Regions from separate parts of the Roseburia sp. AF25-13LB genome, predicted to be linked through region 2. Evidence: predicted binding sites of a transcription regulator. Region 2 holds the regulator's gene; the other holds the start of a gene.

Region 1 (8,319 bases), on a different contig from region 2:
CGGAACGCAGGCAAAGTACTGTTGATACTACAGTAATAATTTCAAGGTAATTAAACATATATTTTCTTAATTTTGGGTTTGCAATTTTCCACAAATTCACTTCTTCTATCATCAGTTTATTTACCTTAATCTGCTGATCAATTCTTCCAATCATAACCTTTTCATTGACAGACTGGTCTTCCCTTCCGATAAAATAACGATAGAAATCCACATTCATATAATACATGGTCTTTACATATGGCAACGGATTGTATACAAAAAGATTATCCACATAGAAGGTGTGTCTTGGCAGCTCAAGTCCGCAATCCTTTAATAACTGGGTACGGTAAATAACAGAATGCATCAGAATATAATGCCCCTTGCTGATATGCCTTACATCAGACCAGGTAAAGACTTCATTTTCCGGGAACATTCTGGTATATTTCATTACTTTTTTATGCTCTGCGCCCTGCTTCTCATATACGAAATTGCTGATAAACATATCAAGAGTAGTACTTCCGCCCACAAGTTCCCGTAATTTAGCAAGAATCTTGTGATAGCTCTCTTCATCTACCCAGTCATCACTGTCTACCACTTTAAAATACAGTCCGGTTGCATTGGCAATACCGGTATTTACAGCTGCACCGTGTCCACCATTTTCCTGATGGATTGCCTTAATAATAGTAGGATATTTCTTCTGATAACGGTCAGCAATCTCTGCTGTTGCATCCTTTGAGCCGTCATCTACGATTAAAATCTCCACATCTTCTCCACCTGTCAGCAGTGTTTCAATACAATGTTCCATATAATCCTGTGAATTGTAACATGGAATGGTTACTGATAATAATTTCATTCTTTTTCTCCAATCGTTTTTCGAAACATTTTATTTTAAAAGTTCTTTGGTAAGTTCTAATGCTTTCTCTGTCATGGCATCAATATTATAATATTTGTATTCTGCCAGTCTTCCCAAAAGATGCATATTCGGATATTTTCCGGTCAGTGCTTTATATTTTTCATATAATGACTGATTTTCTTCATTTAAAATGGCATAATAAGGAATCTCTCCTTCTGCTCCACTGTATGCAAATGGATATTCCTTTACAATCGTGGTTCCATCTGCCTGCTGCCCGGTCAGATACTTAAACTCCGTAATTCTGGTATAATCCTCGCTTACCGTATAATTTACAACACTGTGTCCCTGATAATCCGGTTTGTCATAATATTCAAAATCAAAGCGGAGTGAACGATATGGCAGCCTTCCATAACAGCATGCAAACAACTCATCCAGTGCTCCGGTATAAATGACATTTCCTTCGAATTTCTTTCCATCAAAATAAATGCCGTCCTCTGTAAATTTCAGTACCTCTCCGGCATCTACACCAGTCCTCACCTCAATATCCGGATGGTCTAACATCTTTTCGAACATTGCGGTATAACCTTCCTTTGGCATACCCTGATATTTATCCTGGAAATATCTGTTATCATAAGAAATCAGCACCGGCACACGTCCTGTTACTTCCGGGCTTATCTCCTCTGGTTTCTGCCCCCACTGCTTCATCGTATAATAAAGGAAAACATTTTCGTATACATAATCCGCAATCTTCCGGATATCTGCATCTTCATTTTCCCGTAATTTCATAATCGGAACCCGGCTTCCCTCTCCGTATGCGGCAATCAGCTTCTGCTCTAACCGGTCTGCCTGCTCTTTCCCATAAACCATATGTAAAGTATTCAGGTTAAATGGTACCGGAATCAGTGTCCCATGCACATTTGCTACTACCTCATGACCAAAGAAATACCAGTCTGTAAATCTTGACAGATACTGATATACTTCTTCCTTATTTGTATGAAAAATATGTGGACCATATTCATGTATTACAATTCCATGGTCATCCGGTCTGTCATAACAGTTTCCTGCAATATGATTTCTCCGTTCCAATAAAAGAACCTTCTGCTTTCCTTCTTCTGCCAGCTTTCTTGCTGCCACACTGCCGGCGATTCCGGCTCCGATTACAATGCTGTCGTACATTTCTGTTCTCCTTCCCCCTTGGTAATCCTCATTCAATTATACACATTTGTCATTTGTTTTCCAATTCATTTTTTCTTAGGATTTCTTTAAGGCACTTCGTTTACAATTTATTCATATTTTATTTACAGCCTTCTAACAATCCGGGCATATTGTTTTCACATTCTGCTTTTATACTATAACTAAGCTGAGAAAGAAAAAAGCGATAATTTTATTTTTTCATAGACCTTGCAGCTGATGCAAGGTTCCTCCCAAAAAATAGTGTTTTTAACACTTACCATAAAAAATCTTTTTCATATGAAAGGCCGGTGAAAATCACCGGCTCCCTCTTTTTTCTATGGCTTTTCTGCTATTCTTCCTTATATCTGTCATTTCCAAGACGAATGTTCATATATCCCGTGTATCTGGAAAATGCTGCCGGAATCGGATACTGTTCTTCCGTTTCTTTCACATCCACAAAGAGCATATTCTGATACTCCTGCTCTGTCTCATCAATCTGCACTGCATATCCTGTCATATGCCATTCAATATGGGAAAAAATATGCCTGCTGTCTTCTAATTTTTTCAAACGAATCGGTGACAACCCCATTTTCTTAAGATAGGTAATAACTTCCTCTTCCTTAAGATGCCCTTCCACATTTGGAAATTCATAGAGTCCAGCTAAAAGTCCCTTGTTGGCCCGTTTATGCAAAAGGACCTTATCCTCTGCCTTTATAACAAGAACTGTTCTGTCCTCTATCCTTCTTGCCTTCGCCTTGCTCTTTACCGGAAGTTCTCTCCAGCGTCCGCTCTTTTGTGCCCGGCAGACTTCTTTCCAAGGACATGCTTCGCATAAAGGTGCCCCATTCGGCAGACATACCGTTGCACCAAGCTCCATCAGTGCCTGGTTAAAAGCTCCCGCCCTGTTTTCCGGCATAATTTCCAATAAGTCCTTCTCCATTGCCGTCCGCACAGATGCTTTCATGATATCCGCATCATCCTCTGTTACCCGGGATATGACACGGAGCACATTTCCATCCACCGCCGGTACCGGAATGCCAAATGCGATAGATGCGATGGCTCCTGCCGTATAATGACCAATTCCTTTCAACTTTGTCAGTGCCTCATAATCTGCCGGAAGCTCTCCATGATAATTCTCCATGACCGTCTGTGCTGCAATCTGCATATTTCTCACCCGGTTGTAGTATCCAAGTCCTTCCCAGAGTTTCAAAAGCTTCTCCTCCGGGCATTCTGAAAGTGCTGCTACATCCGGCAGTTCCTTTAAAAACCGGTCAAAATATGGTTTTACCGCTTCCACTCTGGTCTGCTGCAGCATAATTTCAGACACCCACACCCGGTATGGAGTCGGCTCATTGCGCCAGGGCAACACTCTGGCATGGTCTTTAAACCAATTTAATAATGGTTCTATCAGGGTTGTCAGGTCAAATGGTTCTCTCATGGTTCCTCTTTCTAATTCTATTTCTGTTTCGTGGGTGCAGGGTTGTACGTTGCTATCGATAGTTTGAACCGAGCATATCCCGGCAGTCCGTTAAGTTCTGATGCCACATAAAGCCGATAAGTGGCACTAAGAATTTCGAAGGGATACAGCCTTCGCTGGCAACCGGTGCAAATTCACATCCATGTTCATATGCACCTCGCTGGCACATCCCTGTGCCAGCGTTGCCGGATGCCGGACGAAATTCCAAGTGCCACTAACCGCCTTTATCAGGCATCCTTACTTAACGGACTGTCCGGGTATCTTATCAACAATACCATCTACTCACGTAAATCAAATGCATCACATAATAATTTTCCAATTATTAGAACTGTGCTACGAATTCAGCAATTTTCTCCAGACAGGCACGAATGACATCCTGCGAATATGCATAGGAGCATCGTACAAAGCCTTCTCCGCATGTACCGAAGGCATTTCCCGGGATAACGGCTACCTTCTGTTCCTGCAACAGGCGGTTACAGAATTCTTCACTGGTAAGTCCTGTTTTTCGAATGTCCGGAAATACATAGAATGCACCTTCCGGTTCTGCTACGGATAATCCCATCTTACGGAATCCCTCTACCATCAGTGTTCTTCTGGCATCATACTCTTCCCGCATGACTGCAATCTCTTCATCTCTCACCGGACTGGTCAATGCTTCCAATGCCGCATACTGGCTGGTGGTTCCTGCTGACATAGTTGTAAACTGATGTATTTTATTCATATGGAAAATAACATCCTTTGGTCCTGCTGCAATTCCCATACGCCATCCGGTCATGGCAAATGCTTTGGAAAATCCGTTTAATACAACGCAGCGCTCATACATGCCCGGAAGGGATGCGATGGAAACATGTTTCTTTCCATAGGTTAATTCTGCATAGATTTCATCGGTAATCACGAACAAATCATGTTCCTTTACCACTTCTGCGATTGCCTCTAAATCTTCCTTTTCCATAATGGCTCCGGTCGGATTGTTCGGATAGGAAATCAGTAAGACTTTGGATTTCTCCGTTATCTTTTCCTCTAACTGTTCTCTGGTCAGACGGAATTTATTCTCCGCTCTTAATTTTAATGATACCGGAACACCGCCACATAATTCAATACATGGAATATAGGAAACGTAGGAAGGTTCTGCCACTAAAACTTCCTCTCCCGGATTCACCAGTGTCCGAAGAGCTAAATCAATTCCTTCGCTGGCTCCCATGGTAATCAGTATTTCGTCCTGTTTATCATAATGCAAATCAAATTTTGTCAGATAATCCGCTGCCGCTGCACGCAGTTCTACCGTTCCGCGGTTATCGGTGTATTTGGTATCCCCCTTTTTTATAGAAGCAATCGCTGCCTCTCTTACATGCTCCGGTGTCGGGAAATCCGGTTCGCCTACACCCAGTGAAAGTGCACCTTCCATGGTATTTGCCACATCAAAGAAATCCTTGATTCCGGAATCCGGCATATCCTGTACGATTTTTGATAAGTATGATTTTGTATCTTTCATTTTCATTGACCTCTCTTTGTACAAGTCCTGTCATGTAATTACGCAATTATTTTTTAGAAGCAGTGGTTTTCGAATTTTAAGCAGCTTTTCTATAGCCTTTTTAGAAATCAGAATGCTACAATTCTAAAAAAGTGCTTTTTTCTCTTGGGATAATGCCTGTTTTTCCAATGTTTGACAGTATGCCTTCTGCGGTTCGCCTGATTACGGATATCATTTAGGTGCCTTGCTAGCAGCTCTTGGCATTTCTTTTGTCAACTGGCAATCCTGGCACATGGATGTGCCAGGAAGGCGCATTGGAGCACGGATGTGACTATGCGCCGGTTGCCGGAAAACAGCTTTATAAGCAGAAATGCCTAGAGCTGCTTAAAGGTGCCTTAGATATCCGTAACAGACGGACCACAAAAGGCATCCGGTCAAAGCAGGTGGTAAAACAGACAACAATAAGAAAAAAGCAATTTTTAGAATTGTATACATTCTGCTTTCAATAAAAAATCTTATAGAAAAGCTACTTAAAATTCCAAAAATCCGCTTCCTCACAAAAACCATTGCGTAATCACATGACAAGTCTTTTCCTATTGTAGCACAATCCCTGTAAAATACCAGTTTTTATTGACAAATCCTCCCAAAAGTTATACCATTATAAGTATTGAAACATTGTTAATAATTTATCAATCAGGAGGGTCCTATTTCATGAACAACTTAACTTTAACAGTTGAAAACGAAATTGCAGTTCTTACTATTACCAGACCTGCAGCATTAAACGCATTGAATTCCGAAACATTGGATGAACTGAACACTGTTCTTACCGAAATCGAAGGAAGAGACGATATCAAAGTCGTTATCTTAACCGGTGGTGCTGATAAGAAAGGTAACGAATTCAAATCTTTCGTTGCTGGTGCTGACATCGCTGAGATGGTTAACTTCTCTGCTGCTGAAGCAAGAGCATTCGGTATGAAAGCTTCTGTTCCATTCTTTAAATTAATGAATATGAGACAGGTAACTATTGCTGCTGTTAATGGATTCGCTTTAGGTGGCGGATGCGAAATTTCTATGGCATGTGATATCCGTATTGCTTCTGACAACGCAGTATTCGGACAGCCTGAGTGTGGTCTTGGAATCATCCCAGGATTCGGTGGTACACAGAGACTTGCCCGTCTTGTTGGCATGGGACGTGCAAAAGAAATGATCTTCACCTGCGATAACATCGATGCAAACGAAGCATACCGCATCGGACTTGTAAACAAAGTTGTTGCAAAAGAAGAATTAATGCCAACCGCAAAAGCTATGGCAGAGAAAATTATCTCTAAAGGAAGCTATGCAGTATCTATCGCAAAAGCTGCTATCAACAACGGATATGATATGGATATCAAGAATGCTGTTGAAATGGAAGCTAACCTGTTTGGCGTAACCTGCTCTACCCATGATAAAAAAGAAGGCATGAGTGCTTTCTTAGAGAGAAGAGCCGCTGACTTAACAGATTTCTAATTGAACTTATACTTAGACAATATCAAAGGGGATATTCCAGTATCATCTGGGATATCCCCTTTCATAAAAGGAGAATGCATCATGTTAGATAAAAAAATTGGTTTTATCGGAAGCGGTAATATGGGTCGTGCCATGATTGGCGGAATTATCTCTTCCGGTCTGGTTCCTGCCAGCCACCTGATTGCCAGTGCGAAAACCCAGGCCACACTGGATACACTTTCTGAGCAGTATGGTATCCGCACCACCTTAGACAATGAGACTGTTGCTGTAGAATCCGATATCATTTTTCTTGCTGTAAAACCATATCTTTATGAAACAGTCATCAAAGAAATCAAAGACAGTGTTACCGATGACAAAATCATAGTTGCCATTGCTGCCGGACAGACCATTTCACGGATTGAATCTTTATTCAGCAAAGATATTAAACTGGTTCGTACCATGCCAAATACACCGGCTATGGTTCAGGAAGCCATGTCTGCCATTACCCCAAATGAGCATATCACAGAAGAAGAAAACAAAATGGTTGTCTCTCTCTTTGAAAGCTTTGGTAAAGCAGAAATTGTACCGGAAAGTCTTATGGATGCCGTAGTCGGAGTCAGCGGTTCCTCACCGGCTTACGTCTATATGTTTATTGAAGCAATGGCTGACGCAGCCGTTAATGACGGAATGCCGCGTGCCCAGGCTTATAAATTTGCTGCCCAGTCCGTTCTTGGTGCAGCTAAAATGGTATTAGAGACCGGTAAACATCCGGGTGAATTAAAGGATGCAGTCTGCTCCCCGGCCGGAACTACCATTGCTGCTGTGGCAAAATTAGAGGAAGGCTCCTTCCGCAGCACCGTAATTGCTGCCCAGAATGCCTGCTCTGAAAAATCCCGTGCCATGAGCAAACTCTCCGATTGATATTAAAGGCATATAAGAAACCCCGGAAGAACTAATTTTCAATACAATCGTTCTTCCGGGGCCTTTTCTATCTTTACTGTTTATTTTACCTGCTTTTATAAATCTTTAAGCACATCATCATAAAGGGCATCTAACATTTCCTTCAACTGCTTTTCAATGGTATCAAAATAAATTTCTGCTGTATCGTTGTCAAATTCCATCTCATTGCCGATTTCCATCACAATGTCAAGGATTCCGCTGTTCAACTCATCAATTGCATTTTCCACAATCTCTTCAAAAGTGCAGTAGGCATCGCCTGTCATATGCACAATAAAATCTTTCTTATCTATCTTTCCACGAAATTTGTATTCATCGGTAAAAAGGCTCCAGCCATCTCCGGCTGCCTCCCGCATCTCATTCCGAATGGATTTATAATCCAGTGGGACATAGTTCTGCTTAAAAAATTCTTCAAAAGATGCTTTATCTTTATATTCTTCCATTCCAATTCCTCTGTCTGTCTAAATTTCCTGTAAATGTTCTAACGCCTGCTCCGGCAAAATACATTTTCCATGCTCCATAATATATGCCCGGGTCGGTCCATGCGCATAAATATCATCTGCAAATTCCAAAGAAGCACTTAAAAGACGACAAAGCTGTTTATCACTAAGTTCTCCCTTCTCAAGCAAAAGATAATAAGCATCCTCTCTGGTCAGATAATAAAGACTGCTCTTCATCGGCAGTTCCAGACGGACGCCCTTGGCATAACAAATTGCACGTTCCATGCTTGCAAAGCAAAGCTGATAAAAATTCCGGTCTTTTAGTGTAAAGCCACCGGTAGACTGTTTCTTATCTGTGCTTTCTTCTGCCTTAGATTCTGACTGCTCCGGTTGTATTTCCGCAATGCCTTCATCCGTATGATTCTGATTTGCCAGCTCTTTTGACGTCTGTTTCAGCTTTTCAATATCAGGAGCATTCTTAACC
Region 2 (8,319 bases):
ATATTCATCCGGGAATGCAAAACCAAGAATCAGAATCGGCTTCTTAATTCCATGATTTCTTAAAATTACGCCTTCTTCCACTGTGGCCACACAGAAGCCATGGAGATACGGAAGCGGCTCTAATACACGGGCAAGTTCCGTTGCACCATGTCCGTATCCATCTGTTTTAATTACCGCAAACATGCTGGTATCTTTCTTTAAAAGCCGGTGCATTGCCTCCATATTCTCAATGGCCGCATCCAGATTCACGCTGGCATATACCCTGCTATATCTTTTCATTTCATTCACCTCAAATTATTATTATGACAACACATCGGATAATCCGTTTATAATTTCGCCTGCAGTCAGTCCATGCTTTGAAACTGTTTTGCTCCGTTCATCTGCTGCCGCCGCATGTACATATACCCCAAGCGGTGCCGCCTGCTCTGCAGATAGGCCCTGCGCCATCAGACTTCCAATAATTCCGCTCAGTACATCACCACTTCCCGCAGTAGCCATTCCGTTGTTACCGTTCCGGTTAATAAATGTTTTCCCATAAGGAATTGCCGTTACCGTTCTGCTGTCTTTCAAAACACAGATTACATTATATTCCCTTGCGAAATCTTCCGCAACCTGCTCAATATTTTCTTTGATATAGGAAACGGCAAGCTGTTTTAACCGGGACATTTCCCCTAGATGTGGCGTTAATACCAGTTCTGTATGCGGGCGAAGAAGCTGTTCGGTCTGCTCTGCTATGATATTTAATGCATCGGCATCTACTACCATTGGTACTGCCGCATTCTTAAGTACCGTCTTTACAATACTGTGTGCCACATCACTTTTGCCAATTCCAGGTCCTAAAATAATAACATCTGCCCAGGACAGACATTCTATCAGCTGCTGTGTATCAGCCTTTTTTGCAGAATAGGTAGTAAGAACTGCCTCCGGCACTGCTGTCTGTAAGATAATACGGTTTTCTTCCGGTGTATATATTCTCACCAGACCACAGCCACTGCGATAAGCTGCCTTTGCTGCAAGAACCGCCGCACCTGCCATATTCACGCTTCCGGCAACCAGAAGGACTTTTCCAAAGGTTCCCTTGTTCGAATCAGCAGCACGATTATTTAAAAAATTTAAATCTTCCTTTGTGATTGCATAAGCTGCAGGTCTTTTATCTAACCAGCTTTCTTCTCCGATTCCGATATCCTTAACCGTAATATTTCCGCAGTATTCTGCACCAGGAAATAATACCATTCCGGTCTTGCAGTAAGCAAAGGTTACGGTATCATCTGCTTTGAATGCACCACCTAATACAGTTCCATTATCTGCCGAGACACCGGATGGTATATCCACCGCCAGCCGGTGGGCACTGCTCTGGTTTAGCCGTTCCATCAAGTGCACCAGTTCATCATCTAATTTTCGTGATAATCCTATGCCAAATAACGCATCAATAATCAGGCTGTAGGAATTTGCATCCTCCATTTCATCAATAAATGGTACACCATATGATGTCAAGATTTCATACTGTTCTTTTGCCTGCTTTGAAAAATGTGTTTTATTTCCATAGAGATATACTTCAACCGGAATGTGGGATAAGTATAACAATCTTGCAATTGCCATACCATCGCCGCCGTTATTTCCGGTTCCACACACTACCAGCACGCGATTACATGAAATTTCTTTTTCCTGTATTACTTCTATCGCAGAAAGTGCTGCCCGCTCCATTAGAACCATGGATGGCACTTTAAAATGTTCGATTGTATTGGTATCACATGTTTTCATTTCCCGGGAATTTACAAGATATTCCATAAATTAATTCCTTTCGTCCGCATTTTCCACCGCTTTTTTTCCCTGCAGACGGTCTTCATCTTCCTGCCGCAGATCAAATATATTTAAAATATCCACACCAAAAATATCATGCATATAAGAATAAATCTGCCGGTTGTTGATTTCACGGTTCTGTTTTTTGATGATATTTTTCTTAAGTTCTACCCTTACCTTATCAATCCAGTCCGTAATTTCATCTGCTTCTTTGCTGTTCTGTCTTAGTCTCTCATAGCAGTAACGCATGCTTTCTAACATAAGTTCCTGATTTGCACTGTTTATATTTCGTGGAAGTTCAATTAATTCATCCTCAATTTCTTCCATTTTGACATTGACTTCATCAATCAGTCTCTTGTCTTCATCTAATTTTCTGGAAGAAATATCCCCCTCATTTTCCTCATGAGTTCCTTCCATGTTGACAACAATGCTTTTCATCAACCGATTCTTTGTCTTTTTCAGTTCTTTCAAATCATTATTAAGCTTTCCCTGCTGTTCTAACAACTGATTTACCTTTTCTTCCAGCTGCTTGATTTCACTGGTTTTTCCGCTTAACGCAAAAAGTCTGTGCCATTTCTGATCCAATACAAGTATTGGTACTTTTCTGCTTTCTAATGCTTCCAGAAATTCCTTGTCATCTTTCATGCAAAAACACCTCTATTCCAGCGTTTCCTTTTCCCTTTTGTTCTTTGTCATATTATAGGATAACTGCATCAGGCTGTCTGATAAATGTACATTTTCCACTACAACATTTTCATCCAACACTTCCAGATCCACATGGGCAAAATTCCAGATTGCATGTACACCAAGGCTTACCAGCTGGTTGGCCACAGCATCTGCCTTTTCTTTCGGCATAGTCAGTGTAGCAATATCTACCTTATGTGTCTTTACAAATTCTTCCAGTTTATCAATCATTTCGATTTTATTGCCACGAATGGATTTTCCGCATAACTCCGGATTCACGTCAAACAATCCTACTATGACGAAGCCGAGTTTTTCAAACTTCACATAATTGGCAAGTGCCTGTCCTAAGTTACCAGCTCCAATAATAATAATATTATGCTGTTCATTTAATCCCATAATCTTTCCGATTTCTTCATACAGAAATTGTACATTGTAACCATATCCCTGCTGTCCAAAACCACCAAAATTATTTAAATCCTGTCTGATCTGCGATGCGGTCACTTTCATTCTTGCACTCAGTTCATTCGATGAAATACGTTCTACCCCTTCATCTAAAAGTTCCCCCAGATATCGGTAATATCTTGGCATTCTACGAATTACTGCCTGTGATATTTCTTTGCTCATTCTGCCAGTTCCTCCTGCTCTCAATACCCTACAATAATTATAGTTTCTTGCCGAAAGGATGTCAATGTGTTACAACTTTAACAATCTTTCTGTAAACTTAATTCTTCCCATTTTGCATAGAGTTCTTCCAGCGCTGCCTCTTCCTGCATCTGCTCCTCATGGATTTTGTTTAATTCATAGGAATTTGATGCTACCTCCGGCTTTGACAGTTCATCATTTAATGCTTCTATCTTTGCCTCTCTCTTAGCAATTTCATCTTCTGTACGCTTTAATTCGTTTTCCAGCTTACGTTTTGCTGCCTGCTGTTTCTTCATTTCTTCCCAGCTTAACTTCTGTTTTCCTCCGCCGGATATCTGCTCTGTTCCATTATTTTCTCCAGTTCCATCGGAAACAATGACATTTCCTTTTGCCACTGAATTGTCTGCACGATCCTGTGTAGCTGTGCCAAACGCCGCTAACTCCTGAACTTCCTTTTTCTCCAGATAATAATCATAATTTCCAATATAATTTAGAATTGTTTCATTCTTTAAATCAAGAATTCTGCTGGCAGTTTTATTAATAAAATAACGGTCATGGGATACATAAAGCACCGTTCCGGTATAGGAATTGATGGCTGACTCTAAAATTTCCTTTGACATAATATCAAGGTGGTTGGTCGGCTCGTCTAAAATTAAGAAGTTCGCATTGGATAACATCAGTTTTGCCAGTGAAACACGACCTCTTTCTCCACCACTGATATCACGAATCCGCTTAAACACATCATCATCCGTAAATAAAAATGCTGCTAACACATTTCGAATCTTCGTTGCCTTCAGATTCGGATAAGCATCTGCAATTTCATCAAATAACGTCTTATCCGGGTCTAAGTTCTGATGCTCCTGATCGTAATATCCGATTTCCACATTGCTTCCAAGCTTTATCTCCCCGGCATCTGCGTCTACAATTCCATTGATTATCTTTAAAATGGTGGTTTTCCCGGTACCGTTATTTCCGATTAAAGCAACTTTTTCCCCTCGCTTAATCTGAAAATCAATGTTTGAAAACAGTTTATGCTCGTAAGATTTTGAAAGACCTTTCACCGAAAGTACATCATTTCCACTGGTAATTTCCGGCTCCAATGTAATATGCATATCTGTTTTTTCATCGATTGGCTTCTCAATACGTTCTATTTTATCCAATGCCTTCTCACGGCTTTCCGCACGCTTAATGGACTTTTCCCGGTTAAAGGATTTTAACTTGGATATTACTTCTTCCTGGTGCTTGATTTCCCGCTGCTGGTTATAATACTGTCGCAAAAGACTTTCCCGCTGTATTTCCTTCTGCCTCGCATATGCGGTATAATTTCCCGGAAATACCGTTGCCGTATGGCGGGATATTTCCACTACCTTCGTAACAATCCGGTCTAAGAAATAACGGTCATGGGCTACGATAATTACGGCTCCTTTATAATTCAAAAGATAGTTTTCAAGCCATGCAATCGATGCCATATCAAGGTGGTTGGTCGGCTCGTCGAGCATGATAATGTCAGGCTTGGTTACCAGAAGTCTGCCTAATGCCACTCTGGTCTTCTGTCCTCCGGATAACTCTGACATTTTCTTTCCGAAATCATTTTCCGAAAAACCAAGTCCCTTTAACACACCGTTTATCTCACTGCGAAAAGTCAGTCCGCCCTCTAACTCAAAGGCATGGCTGAAACGGTTATACTGCTCCATATATTTCTCTAATTCATCTGCGCTTACATGCTGCATGTCTTCTTCCATTTTACGAAGCTTTTCTTCTTTTTCAATTAATGCATCGCAGGCATGAAGCACTTCATTATAAATGGTCTCGTTGCTGTCTTTATCCTGATACTGGGCAAGATAACCGATGGTTTTTCCTTTTGCAACGGTTACCTCGCCACTGTCCGGTGCCAGCTCTCCCACTATAATTTTCAATAACGTAGATTTGCCGGCACCATTGATGCCGACAATTGCTGTTTTCTCATTATCTTCTACATGAAAAGAAACATTCTGTATTATGGTGTCTGTCCCAAAGGATTTACTGATATTCTGACAGGCTAAAATCATGGAAGTCTCCTCACTTTTTCTCTTCGCCCCATAAGTAAAGCATTCTTTACAAGGGGCTTTTTATAGCTGAAAATTCCGGGACGGCACACTATTCTGCCCTCCCGGAGTATAAAATTTATAACATTTTCTCTAATGTAGCACGGATTGCCTTGATAAAGTCTTCACTGTTTAATACAGTCGGATTTTCAATTGTAGTAATCAGTGCAAGGTCTTTGGTCATCTTTCCGGATTCAATCGTATCTACACAGGCTTTTTCCAGTTTGTCGGCAAATGTGCTTAACTCCTGGTTGCCATCTAATTCACCTCTCTTACGAAGTGCTCCGGTCCATGCAAAAATAGTTGCTACGGAGTTGGTGGATGTTTCTTCTCCCTTGAGGTGTTTATAATAGTGACGCTGAACTGTTCCGTGTGCAGCTTCATATTCATAATATCCTGCCGGTGATACCAGTACGGAAGTCATCATGGCAAGGGAACCAAATGCAGATGATACCATATCACTCATAACATCTCCATCATAGTTCTTACATGCCCAGATAAAGCCGCCCTCTGCTTTCATCACACGGGCTACCGCATCATCGATTAAGGTATAGAAGTAGGTAATTCCTGCTTCTTCGAATTTTTCTTTATATTCCGCATCAAAGATTTCCTGGAAAATATCTTTGAAAGTATGGTCATATTTTTTGGAAATGGTATCCTTGGTTGCAAACCATAAATCCTGTCTGGTAGAAAGTGCATAGCTAAAGCAGCTTCTTGCAAAGCTTTCGATAGAATCATTTAAGTTATGCTGTCCCTGGACAACACCTGCTCCGGTAAAGTTATGAATCAGCTCTCTTGTTTCCGTTCCGTCCTCTGCTGTATAAACCAGTTCACATTTTCCCGGTCCCGGAATCTTCATTTCAGAAGCCTTGTATACATCACCGTAAGCATGTCTTGCAATGGTAATCGGTTTCTTCCAGTTCTTAACACATGGCTCAATTCCCTTTACAACGATTGGTGCACGGAATACCGTTCCATCTAACATTGCACGGATAGTTCCATTCGGACTCTTCCACATTTCCTTTAAGTTGTACTCCGTCATACGTGCTGCATTTGGTGTAATGGTAGCACATTTTACTGCAACACCGTATTTCTTTGTTGCATTTGCAGAATCTACAGTTACCTGGTCATCCGTTTCATTACGATGTTCAAGACCCAGGTCATAATATTCTGTGTTCAAATCAATAAATGGTAATAACAGTTCATCCTTAATCATTTTCCAAAGGATTCTTGTCATTTCGTCTCCGTCCATTTCAACCAAAGGGGTAGTCATTTTAATTTTGTCCATCTTTCTATCCTCCATTTACTATTTCAGCAGATTGTCCCAGCCATAATTATCCATATTTTCAATAGTATTTAACATATGACTTGTCGCAAGCAGTTCTGCTTCTTTTGCATTGTGCTGCTTCAATGCTTCTACAATCTTTTTATGTTCATCATTTGATTTTACCACACGATCCGGCATTGACAAAGTGATTTTTCGAACTCTTTCCACATAATGATGAAATGCAGACAATTCATGCTTTAACATTTTGCTTCCGGAAGCTTCATAAAGCACCTCATGAAACTTATTATCCAGCTCCAATATCTGTGCATAATTTTCCTTCTTAGCATGAAATTCCACCAGAAAAATGTTTTCTTCCAGTTCCGCTATCTGCTCCTTGGTAATTCTGTCTGCCGCCCACTTTGTGCAAAGTCCCTCCAGCCGTGCACGGATTTCATAGATATCTTTTACGTCTTCTTTCGTAATTCCCTCTACGAATGCTCCGCGGTTTGGAATGATTCTGACGAGTCCTTCCAGTTCAAGCTGCCTTAAGGCTTCTCTTACCGGAGTACGGCTGACACCCAGTTCATCACCCAGGGTTTTTTCTTTTAATTCTTCATCGCACTTGTATTTTCCGGATAAGATATTTTCACGAATCGTATGAAATACTCTTCCGCTTAAAGAATATCCTTCTTCGCCCACGATAAAGCCTCCTTAATTTATAATACAATTCCGAGTTTTTTACAACAGTCAGTTATCTGTACTACAAGTTCGTTATCTGTAATTACAGTTACACGTCCCTCATCATACTGCTCGTCTACCCACTGTTTGATGGTCTTTACCAGTTCCGAATTCTTATCTACTTTACGGTCATCACTGAGACGGTAATAGGTATTAATCCAGTGTGCAATTCCAGCAAGTCCTGATGTATTGGAAACAGATACCAGTGCCGGACGATTTAAGAATTTTTCGGTATCAAAAATGTTATAAATTTCTTCATTTTTCAAAAGTCCGTCTGCATGGATACCTGCTCTTGTAACGTTAAAATTACTTCCGACAAATGGTGTACGGCTTGGAACCTTATAATTCAATTCCTTCTCATAATATTCTGCCAGTTCTGTGATAACTCTGGTATCCATTCCATCCAGGGTACCCTTTAACTGCGCATATTCAAATACCATTGCTTCCAGAGGTGTGTTACCGGTTCTCTCACCAATACCAAATAAGGAACAGTTTACGCCGGATGCACCGTAAAGCCATGCTGTGGTCGAGTTATTGACTGCTTTATAGAAATCGTTGTGTCCATGCCATTCAATCAATTCAGAAGGAACTCCTGCATGTGTGGTAAGTCCGTAAATGATACCCGGTACACTTCGCGGAATTACTGCTCCCGGGAAGTTTACACCATATCCCATGGTATCGCAGGCACGAATCTTAATCGGAATATTGTATTCTTTCATTAACTTCATCAGCTCTAAGCAGAACGGAATTACAAATCCGTAAATATCAGAACGTGTAATATCCTCCAAATGACATCTTGGACTGATTCCAGTCTCTAAGCATTCACGAATCACACTTAAGTAAAGATTCATAACTTCGCTTCTGGTCATTTTCATTTTATAGAAAATATGATAATCGGAGCAGCTTACCAAAATACCGGTTTCACGCAGTCCCAAATCTTTTACCAGCTGGAAATCCTGTTTGCTGGCACGAATCCAGCTGGTGACTTCCGGGAATTTATAACCACGCTCTAAGCATTTATATACGGCATCACGATCCTTCTTGCTATATAGGAAGAACTCGCTCTGACGAATTTTACCCTTTGGTCCGCCTAATTTATGTAAG

Evidence for each region. Region 2 encodes Rex, which represses fermentation and respiration genes when NADH is low (regulators of the CRP and FNR family bind a similar motif). Its sites were predicted from a motif close to ATTGTTAANTANTTAACAAT; they were not measured.
Region 1: DWY37_RS14190 (enoyl-CoA hydratase-related protein) is a predicted target of Rex. The motif match lies at 5,628-5,647, and genes of this name have one in related genera.

The regions. Positions count from the first base shown of each region.
Region 1 is NZ_QUFO01000013.1:17,135-25,453, forward strand. Features, by position in the region: gene DWY37_RS14160 (glycosyltransferase family 2 protein) at 1-832, opposite strand, end outside; gene glf (UDP-galactopyranose mutase) at 863-2,008, opposite strand; gene mutY (A/G-specific adenine glycosylase) at 2,355-3,443, opposite strand; gene DWY37_RS14175 (hypothetical protein) at 3,496-3,690, opposite strand; gene DWY37_RS14180 (pyridoxal phosphate-dependent aminotransferase) at 3,805-4,974, opposite strand; gene DWY37_RS14190 (enoyl-CoA hydratase-related protein) at 5,665-6,459, shown strand; gene proC (pyrroline-5-carboxylate reductase) at 6,541-7,359, shown strand; gene DWY37_RS14200 (hypothetical protein) at 7,455-7,838, opposite strand; gene DWY37_RS14205 (adaptor protein MecA) at 7,857-8,319, opposite strand, start outside.
Region 2 is NZ_QUFO01000001.1:391,935-400,253, forward strand. Features, by position in the region: gene alr (alanine racemase) at 1-279, opposite strand, end outside; gene DWY37_RS01955 (NAD(P)H-hydrate dehydratase) at 301-1,788, opposite strand; gene DWY37_RS01960 (hypothetical protein) at 1,792-2,445, opposite strand; gene DWY37_RS01965 (redox-sensing transcriptional repressor Rex) at 2,458-3,108, opposite strand; gene DWY37_RS01970 (ABC-F family ATP-binding cassette domain-containing protein) at 3,186-5,174, opposite strand; gene DWY37_RS01975 (NADP-dependent isocitrate dehydrogenase) at 5,290-6,498, opposite strand; gene DWY37_RS01980 (GntR family transcriptional regulator) at 6,517-7,176, opposite strand; gene DWY37_RS01985 (isopropylmalate/homocitrate/citramalate synthase) at 7,194-8,319, opposite strand, start outside.